4 regions of the Neobacillus niacini genome follow, and region 1 is predicted to be linked to each of the others. Evidence: riboswitches for the same ligand, from Rfam matches in the RefSeq annotation. Region 1 holds a riboswitch; each other region holds the start of a gene.
What was found. Region 1 has a riboswitch for cyclic di-GMP ahead of ACN6MT_RS28335 (anti-repressor SinI family protein). Riboswitches for the same ligand answer to the same signal wherever they lie in the genome.
Positions count from the first base shown of each region.

Region 1 (2,200 bases):
AGACATGCCTATCAAATTATTCAAAATGCCCGAAGAGTGCTGGCGATTGAACTAATTTGTGCCATGCAGGCGGTTGAAATTCGCGGAATAGAAAAAATGGCCAGCCAGACCAAGAAGGTGTACGAGAAAGGAAGGGAACTGGTTCCTTCGATAAAGAAGGATCGGATTTATTCTAAAGATATCGAAATGGCTGCGGCAGGTCTAAAAGAATGGAACTTAAGGAAGCTCCTTCAAAAAGCGGATAATGTAAAATAAGTAAAAAAGGCGTGAAATTCACGCCTTATTCTACGTCTTTCGTTTCCACTCTATTCTTAAATGCTTCTTGAACTACAATAAACTCCTCATCCCCAATGGCATCCTTAGAATGTTTTTCAACTAAGTTATCTTTAGGCAAATTTCCAGGATGACCTTTCTTTTTATGGTTAAAATGTTCTCCACGTGCCAAATGAAACACTCCTTTCGTCTTCGAATGTATCATTCCCAAACGAAGGAAATTTATTAGTGAAGATAGAAGGAGAGAGGATTATTTATCTTCTACTTTTTCATCAGACTTTGCAGGCTTGCACATACGATCTAGAAGGTAACCAAAAAACACCATAAAGGCAATTGGAATAGCGTAATTCAACACATGAATGGTTGTCATTGATCTGGATCACCACCATTATTTGAATATTTATAATATTTAGTATATTTTAAAGGTAATAATAGAAGTTGTCAATTGTCACAAAATAGACAAATTTCACTGTATTTTCTTTTGTAGCATTTTAAATAAACTTCATATAGGTACAATAACCTAATTTCGACTGTAAGCACTTCTTTTTTTCAATAAACTTCCATCTGATTAGTTGAAGTTCGAACGTATGGAAAATTTTCAATTGATTTTTTGTAGAAAATTGAATTATTTTGTGTTAAAAAAAGGTTAGAAAAATTGAAATATCTGACAAAAAACAACAATATACTATAAAAGTACTATATATAATAAATAAAGTAATGAGGAATTAGGAATACTTGTCTATTTAATATACTGAATAATCAATGATTTATGTGTAATATGAAACAGAAAAGGGCAAACCTATTGAAAAATTGGGACGCAAAGCCGAGGATCTAAGGTATAACTTTTACTATGATGGCCGGGCTGCCTGGAATACGAATATGTATTTTGGGAGTGAGCGAGAGTGGCAATAGCTGATAGTATCAACAATGGAATGGACGCAGAATGGTTAGCTCTTATTTTAGAAGCAAAGGAGCTAGGAATATCAAAGGAGACAATTCTTAATTTCCTCCATCAGAACGAAGTCAGAGAGGGCGTACTTAAGAATCGCTGATTTACATAAAAAAAAACAAAGCATACTACAAAAAAACAAGTAGTATGCTTTGTTTTATTATTCGTTATTATTTTGACCAATTCGCCACTTATTGAATTCAATAAAATCACGGAATTGTTCCTTTGAAACACCTGATTCCATCGCTTCTTTTACAATGTTCATCCAATCACTATCTAATTCTTCTTTATTAATGTGTTCATTTATTAAATGATCAACAGGAACGTTTAATACAGAAGAAATTTTTTCAAGGAATTGAATAGATGGATTTCTTTGCAGGTTTCTTTCAAGAGAGCTTAAATAAGATTTAGCAACTCCAGCCTGCTCCGCAAGTTCTGATAATGACATCCTTTTTTCTAACCGTAGTTTTTTAACACGATCACCTATCATTGGGCTCACACACCTATTTTTATTATGGCTGTAATAATTTTATCAGAAAAGCTGAGAAAGTTCCATATTAAGAACATGTTATTAGTACAAAAATACCCCTCAATATCGAAAACTTTTTGAAAAAATGTTAGCTTAGCGATAATATTAAAGTGTGTTTCCAATTCTATAAGAATACATAAAAATAATATAAAAAGGTTGGGAAGATCATGATTGTTCTTAAATCACAGCGAGAAATTGAGGCAATGAAAAAAGCAGGGGAAATTCTAGCTTCATGCCATAAAGAAATTGCCAAACGAATAAAACCTGGTATTACAACATGGGAAATTGATGAATTTGTTGATGATTACCTTTTAAAGCATGATGCTACCCCACAGCAAAAGGGATATAAAGGCTATAAATATGCCACTTGTGCGAGCATTAACGACGAAGTATGTCATGGGTTTCCAAGAAAGGAACCATTAAAAGAAGGCGATATCGTGACCATAGAT
Region 1 covers NZ_CP183883.1:5,772,392-5,774,591, reverse strand. Annotated here, with positions in the region: gene hutH (histidine ammonia-lyase) at 1-255, shown strand, start outside; gene ACN6MT_RS28340 (hypothetical protein) at 281-445, opposite strand; cyclic di-GMP riboswitch class I at 1,056-1,143, shown strand; gene ACN6MT_RS28335 (anti-repressor SinI family protein) at 1,176-1,325, shown strand; gene ACN6MT_RS28330 (helix-turn-helix domain-containing protein) at 1,383-1,712, opposite strand; gene map (type I methionyl aminopeptidase) at 1,919-2,200, shown strand, end outside.

Region 2 (2,200 bases), 350 kb from region 1:
CCGTTAATGAATACATGAACAAATGGAAGAAGCTCTTTTTCAGGCGTAAAAATTTCATCCTTAAGATCAGGGAACATTTCTACCATCTTATTAAGTACATCAATGACCTGTTGCCCTTCCGGACTAACCTCTACCCCAACTCCGCCGCAAATTTGCCGGAGATTTGCAAACACTCTTACCAGCATAACAAACACTCCTCTCCCCTTACTTAAATAGTAAAACTATTTGCACTTCTTGTCATCTTTTTTTGAACTAAAAAAGAGCAGCCGGTAAACCGACAGCTCTTTCTAACAAACTAATCTTATACGTAAAAAATCGACATAGGCAGTTTATCAAATCCTAAATACAATACAAGTAAGAAGGCGATAACGAACTGTATCCACAAAACGGAAGTTTTTCTATTTTGTGCAACCTTGCTAAGGATCATTTCAAATAAACCAATAACCCAAATGCCTACTACGGCTTTTAATATATACAACAAATCAATATTAGACACCATGAATAGAAGTCCAACACCCGTTGCAATGATTAACAGATAAAGAACACGCAGAATCATTTGCACAATTTTAGCGCCCTTTTCTTTCCCGCCTTTTAGTAAAAATATAGCGACAATAAACAAAATTAGGGCTAGTACCCAAGCTGTTACGTGACCATGAATCATTTAATCTTCCTCCTATGTATCAATAGCTTATAGCAACACTATCATACCATAGGCATTGCCAAAATTCCTAAAGAAAAGCTAATAATAAGAACCTTCTAGTGGATTCACAGTAAAAATATCTCTAAGCACAATATTGTCATCCTTGATCCCTTGAACCTCTGCTATCTTAGTAATTTTTCTTTTTCCATCATTTAAGCGTGAAAGGTGGACTATGATATCAATAGTACCAGCGATTTGTTCCCTAATCGCATTGATAGCCAAATTCATCCCTTCAAGATAGGCAATGACTTCCAAACGGTCAATCATATTACGCGGGCTGCTGGAATGTCCTGTTGCAAGAAAACCATCAAGTCCTCTATTTTCTTTCCGAAGTATTTCACGTACATTTTTACCACGAACATCTCCAAGAATATTCCTTTCCTCTCTTGGAATGAAAGTAGAAAGGGCATTGGCAAGGGTTGTTTTACCTGCACCTGTTCCTCCGCTCACTACGATATTTAACCTAGCTCTCACACATGTACAGAGGAAGAGGGCCATTTCTTTTGACATGGTCCCGTTACAAATTAAATCCTGTAAGTCTAGAGGTTTCCAGGAATACTTTCTATTAGCCAGCCTAGCCGAATTGTATAATTTGTGATTAATGCCTTGTCCCTGATGATTTTGTTCGATTTGTTTTAATAGCCCCATAGATTCCACCCACCTTGTTTGTTTTTTGAAAACCAATTTACTCACAAAACTTAAAGAAAATATGAACGAACGGTTAGGCTGGGGGCGATAAACAGATAAAAACAACCCCGCCTTTACCGAAAGGGGGGTTAACAAATGAAGTACAACAATGTACATAGAAAGACCTATGTAAACAATGCTGTTATCTACGAAAAACACCCTGTTCTTTCGGTAACTGGCTGGCGTAGTGCAAATGCACCTTAGCCCCTTTAGCTTTGCGTCACTGATTTTCACCAGTTTTGCCTTTATCGAGAATCAGTGTTTTTACATTTCCGACTGATCTCTTAAATCTATCTTAAGTCCTTTTGCCTTCATCTCATATCCTACTATTTTATCATTTTTCACAAACAAATAGGTATTTGTACCTAATTCTATAATTTTCCCAACCAATTAAGGTTGGATTTACTTTATTTGGGCGATTGAATCACATTACACCAACCCATACATAAGATATTAGGAGAAAAAAGGTAAAGGGTGTTGTTTATGCCAGCGATTGTAGGAGTTGCACAAGTCATATCACTTGGCAGCAGTTCCGTTTTTCATATTGGAGATGTCTACAAAATTATGCCATTTTCATCTGCAAGAACTTTCTCCGGTGCTGGTTCATTTAATACGGGTGAAAGTTTAAATGTTCATAATAATAATTTAAGTAATACGAACACAAACGATTCAGATGGTATTGATCAAGGAATCTTCCTTAATGCTTAAGGAAAGGTTGGTTTTTTATGAATTTTTATATCCAGCAATCCATTCAAATAAACTTTATTAAAATTAGCAGTATAACAAATTCTTCTGTCCTGCAGATTGGCAGTG
Region 2 covers NZ_CP183883.1:5,420,326-5,422,525, forward strand. Annotated here, with positions in the region: gene ACN6MT_RS26620 (ubiquitin-like small modifier protein 1) at 1-185, opposite strand, end outside; gene ACN6MT_RS26625 (YisL family protein) at 302-661, opposite strand; gene ACN6MT_RS26630 (ATPase, T2SS/T4P/T4SS family) at 740-1,348, opposite strand; cyclic di-GMP riboswitch class I at 1,555-1,641, opposite strand; gene ACN6MT_RS26635 (spore germination protein) at 1,871-2,095, shown strand; gene ACN6MT_RS26640 (spore germination protein GerPB) at 2,113-2,200, shown strand, end outside.
Region 2: linked by a shared signal. The riboswitch ahead of ACN6MT_RS26630 (ATPase, T2SS/T4P/T4SS family) and the one ahead of ACN6MT_RS28335 (anti-repressor SinI family protein) in region 1 are both predicted to bind cyclic di-GMP.

Region 3 (2,200 bases), 1.9 Mb from region 1:
GAAACCAATGTACAAGAGAGCGGAACGGTTACCGGGATTAATTATAAAAATAACCAAGTTTACTATAAAATTGGCGATCAAGAAATAGTATCAAGTTCAATACATTCAATGGAAATGAATCAATAAGAGGAGGAACAAAAACATGCTTCGTTCATTAAATTCAGGGGTATCCGGACTAAAAGGTTTTCAAACAAAATTGGATGTCATTGGGAACAATATTGCGAACGTTAATACAGTAGGTTTTAAAAAAGGCCGTGTCGTATTTGAAGATATTTTCAGTCAGACGATTAAAGGGGCAACGGGTCCAACGCAAACTGCAGGAGCGAACCCAGCGCCACTCTCAGGCGGGACAAATCCGATTCAGGTGGGCTTAGGAACAAGAGTTGGCAGCATTGATACTCTTCACACACCTGGAAGTCCAACAACTACGAATATAGGCACAGACCTTTACCTTGATGGTGATGCATTTTTTGTAGTCGAAAATGCCTCACAGAAGCAGTTCTTAACAAGAGCTGGGAATTTCACATTAGACAGCAGTAATAATTTGGTCAATCAGAATGGTATGTTTGTAGTCGGCCAAGATGGCGGAAAAATTACCATCCCAGATCAATACATTACGTTTTCCATTGATGCGAATGGCAGCATTATTGGTGTTAACCCGGATGGAACAAGTGAAGATACCGGTTTGAAAATTGGAACTATAGCAGTTGACAATCCAAAGGGGTTATTGAAAGCCGGTGGTTCGTTGTATTCTTTAACACCAAATGCTGATTCAGCCTCGATTGCAACGCTGCTCACGGAAGGAAGTAATGCACAAGTTATCGCAGGCGCACTCGAAATGTCAAACGTTGATTTATCCGAAGAACTAACTGAAATGATTACCGCCCAGCGTGGATTCCAAGCGAATTCTAAAATAATTACAGTTTCCGATCAAATATTAGAAGAATTGGTAAATTTAAAACGATAATAGATAAAGAGAGAGAATATCATTCGGGATATTTCTCTCTTTTTTTACATATTTTTCAATTTATATAGTGTATTTTGTTAAATTTTCGTAAACATTCGATTATATCCGTCATTTTATGGGGGTATTCTACAAAATATAATTGAAAATTAATAGTTGTAATGTTATGCTTTTTTTGTAATAAATTTAAAAAATTGAAAAAGGCAAACCTGAGGAAACTCAGCGACGCAAAGCTATAGGGGCTAAATTGTAATAACAGTAAGCCAGCCAGTTGCCGAAATATAGATTGTCCTAATCTATTAGTTTATTTAGCTATGGACGAGACTATTCTTCGGAGTAGTCTCGTCTTTTTTTGTTGGTCTTTTTTTACAGTGGAAGGGATTGTGTGATCGAATGGACTATCGTGTGTCAAATTCCCCAATTGGAAGTAACCCTGCAAATTTGAAAGTATATGATTTTAAAAAGGCATTGCGGTTATCGATGGATCAGGTACGGGTACTGACGAGAATCCATGAAAACTTTGCTTACCAGCTTGCATCCTTTATTTCATCTGAGTTACGTTCGTTTGTCCAAGTAGAGGTTACGACAGTTGAGCAAATGCTGTATGAAGAGTTTATTAACCAGCTGCCGGACACTACGATATTAAGTGTGTTTGAATCAGGTGAACAAGGAATCCGAATGGCGATGGACTTAAATCCTGAAATGGCTTTTGTGATGATTGATCGACTTTTAGGCGGGAAAGGAACAGCAGAGGAATGGGGACGTTCTACCTTAACTCCGATTGAAACCAATGTTTTAAAGCGTCTATTAGAGGGAGTCGTTCAAATCCTGCAAAAAGCTTGGAGTGATATTATGGTGCTCCCGATCAAGTTTTTGAACATGGAAACCAATCCCCAGTTTTTGCAATTGGGTATCCCAACGGAAACAGTCATCGTCATCACATTCCAACTAACAGTTGGAAAAGTGGAAGAAACGATACATCTTTGTATTCCATACATATTGTTAGAGCCGTTTATTCCTAAGTTATCCTCCCATAATTGGTACGGACATGGAAAATGGGTAAAAAATAAGGAAGAAAGTGAATTTTTACAAGGACAGATTGAGCATTTAATGGTTCCGGTTATTACGGAATTAGGGCGGGCGACGATTACGATGGAAGAAATCCTTGGTTTAAACGTCGATGATGTCATTCAATTAAACCAATTGGTGGATGAGCCTCTGAAAGTAAATGTAAAT
Region 3 covers NZ_CP183883.1:1,704,539-1,706,738, forward strand. Annotated here, with positions in the region: gene ACN6MT_RS08030 (flagellar hook capping FlgD N-terminal domain-containing protein) at 1-126, shown strand, start outside; gene ACN6MT_RS08035 (flagellar hook-basal body complex protein) at 143-967, shown strand; cyclic di-GMP riboswitch class I at 1,157-1,243, shown strand; gene fliM (flagellar motor switch protein FliM) at 1,358-2,200, shown strand, end outside.
Region 3: linked by a shared signal. The riboswitch ahead of fliM (flagellar motor switch protein FliM) and the one ahead of ACN6MT_RS28335 (anti-repressor SinI family protein) in region 1 are both predicted to bind cyclic di-GMP.

Region 4 (2,200 bases), 1.9 Mb from region 1:
GGCTCTGGAAGTAACGAAGAGGAAGCAAAGGCAACTCCCTTCACAAAAGTGGTGTTGGCTGAGGAAATCCAATTGGATGTACCGTTACTTAATCAAATGGATGAACCCCAGTTATTTAATGGCTGCGAGGTTACCAGTCTGGCAATGCTGCTGCAATATTGGGGAATTAATGTGACAAAAAATCGACTAGCCGAAGAAATCCCACGGGTTCCTCTTCAATATGGAGATGGTAAAAATGGAAATCCCAATATGGGTTTTGCCGGCAATATGGAAGATGGGCCTGGGTTAGGAGTCTACCATGGACCGATTTTCTATTTGGCGAATACTCATATCCCTAACGATTTAATGGTTCAAAATCTATCAAACTATCCTTTTTCCTCCATTCTGGAAAAGGTTAGCCAGGGTCTGCCTGTTTGGGTGATTACGACAACCAACTTTGCACCCATACAAAGTTTCCAAACATGGTCCACCCCACAAGGGTCGGTTAGGGTTTCGTTTAACATGCACAGCGTCGTCATTACCGGCTACGACCAAAACCATATCTATCTTAACGATCCCTATGGAACAAAAAACAAACAGGTTAATCGAGAAAAGTTTATTGCAGCTTGGGAACAGATGGGTTCACAAGCTATCGTGATTGCACCTAAATAAAATTTTTGGTAAAAGATTAAACTTTTTGTAAGAAATTGCCGATACATGGTAGTATTAAGATGAATTCACCAAAAATAAAAAACATATATCGTACGAAATGGCAAAATGACCGAAAGGTGATGACGCAAAACTAGAGGGGCTAAAGTGATATACAAGGCTAGCCAGTTACCGAATATGAATCCTTCTACGATTATGTAAAGATGGGGGAAAAACAATGTTAACTTTTATTGCAGGTGTAACAATAGGGTCTACCACAATGCTGGTCATCATGAGCCTAATGACAGCATCCAAAAGAGGCGACCAACGAATAGAACTTTCTATATCAAAGGAAAGCTAACATAGCCGGAAAAATAAGGAAAAAGACGATTCGAGGGGGAAGAATCGTCTTTTTGTTATGCTTAGATATAAGTTGCACTATTTAATCACATTAAGGTCGCAAGATATCTTCAATCGTTGGTATGGCAGAAATGGCACCAACCTTGGTACAGACAAATGCACCCACTTTATTACTAAACGAAATAATTTTTTTAAGTGCCTCAAAATCTTCTATTGTTGGATTTTCGTTTGCGAATTGGTATAATGTTGCACCAACGAATGCATCACCAGCACCTGTAGAATCAATGGAAGTTACGTTTATGCTAGGGACAATTTCTTTACTGTGCCCATTAGATAGATAGGTCCCTTCACTGCCTAATGTTACAGCGACTACTGCTGCACCTAATTCATGAAGGAATACTGTGCCTTCAGCCAAATCACTGCTCCCCGTTATAAGTTTTAATTCCTCATCACTCACCTTTACAAAATCAGCTAAAGCGACCCCTTTTTTGGCTAATTCAATAAAGGTTGGAACACTATCTTTCCAAAGATCTTTTCGGTAATTAGGATCAAATGAAATAAACTTTCCTTGTTTCTTTGAATGATTCATTACCTGAAAATAGGTCGATTGAAAAGGGTCATTTAATAAAGCCGTTGCTGAGCCAAAATGATGAATAGCAGCCTCATTTAGCTTTTCAAAATTAAGTTCTTCCTCCACTAGAAAGGCATCAGCTCCTCGGTTAAACACAAAATCTCTTTCACCGTTGGCCTGTAAGGATACAAAAGCCAATGTGGTTGGGTGGAAATCATCAAATACGACCATTGATGTATCTACCTTCACGTCATCCAGTGTCTTTTTTAAAAAATGTCCAAACGGATCATTTCCAACTTTTCCAGAGAATAGTGCGGTCCCGCCTAATTTTGCAATTGTGGCACAAACATTTGCAGGAGCACCCCCTGCTTGCTTTTGAAAATTTTGACCTTCAATTAAATTAATGTCCACATCGGTACAGAAAAAATCGATTAGTAATTCACCAATACATATTATGGATGAACTCATTCTACACACCTTCCCTTTAACAAATAAAACTCTAATCTATTACTGCCGATTAGAGCTCTCATACGTTTAAACCTACCTGCTCCAAATGGAATCAAGTTCCGTTAATTTTATATTAGCAGCGTTAGTTGTTCCTTCATTCGAAAATAAAATGAGCTCTTTGCCTGCCTTATGAGG
Region 4 covers NZ_CP183883.1:1,685,160-1,687,359, reverse strand. Annotated here, with positions in the region: gene ACN6MT_RS07950 (C39 family peptidase) at 1-651, shown strand, start outside; cyclic di-GMP riboswitch class I at 741-824, shown strand; gene ACN6MT_RS07945 (DUF3789 domain-containing protein) at 866-988, shown strand; gene ACN6MT_RS07940 (carbohydrate kinase family protein) at 1,079-2,026, opposite strand; gene ACN6MT_RS07935 (glycoside hydrolase family 32 protein) at 2,099-2,200, opposite strand, start outside.
Region 4: linked by a shared signal. The riboswitch ahead of ACN6MT_RS07945 (DUF3789 domain-containing protein) and the one ahead of ACN6MT_RS28335 (anti-repressor SinI family protein) in region 1 are both predicted to bind cyclic di-GMP.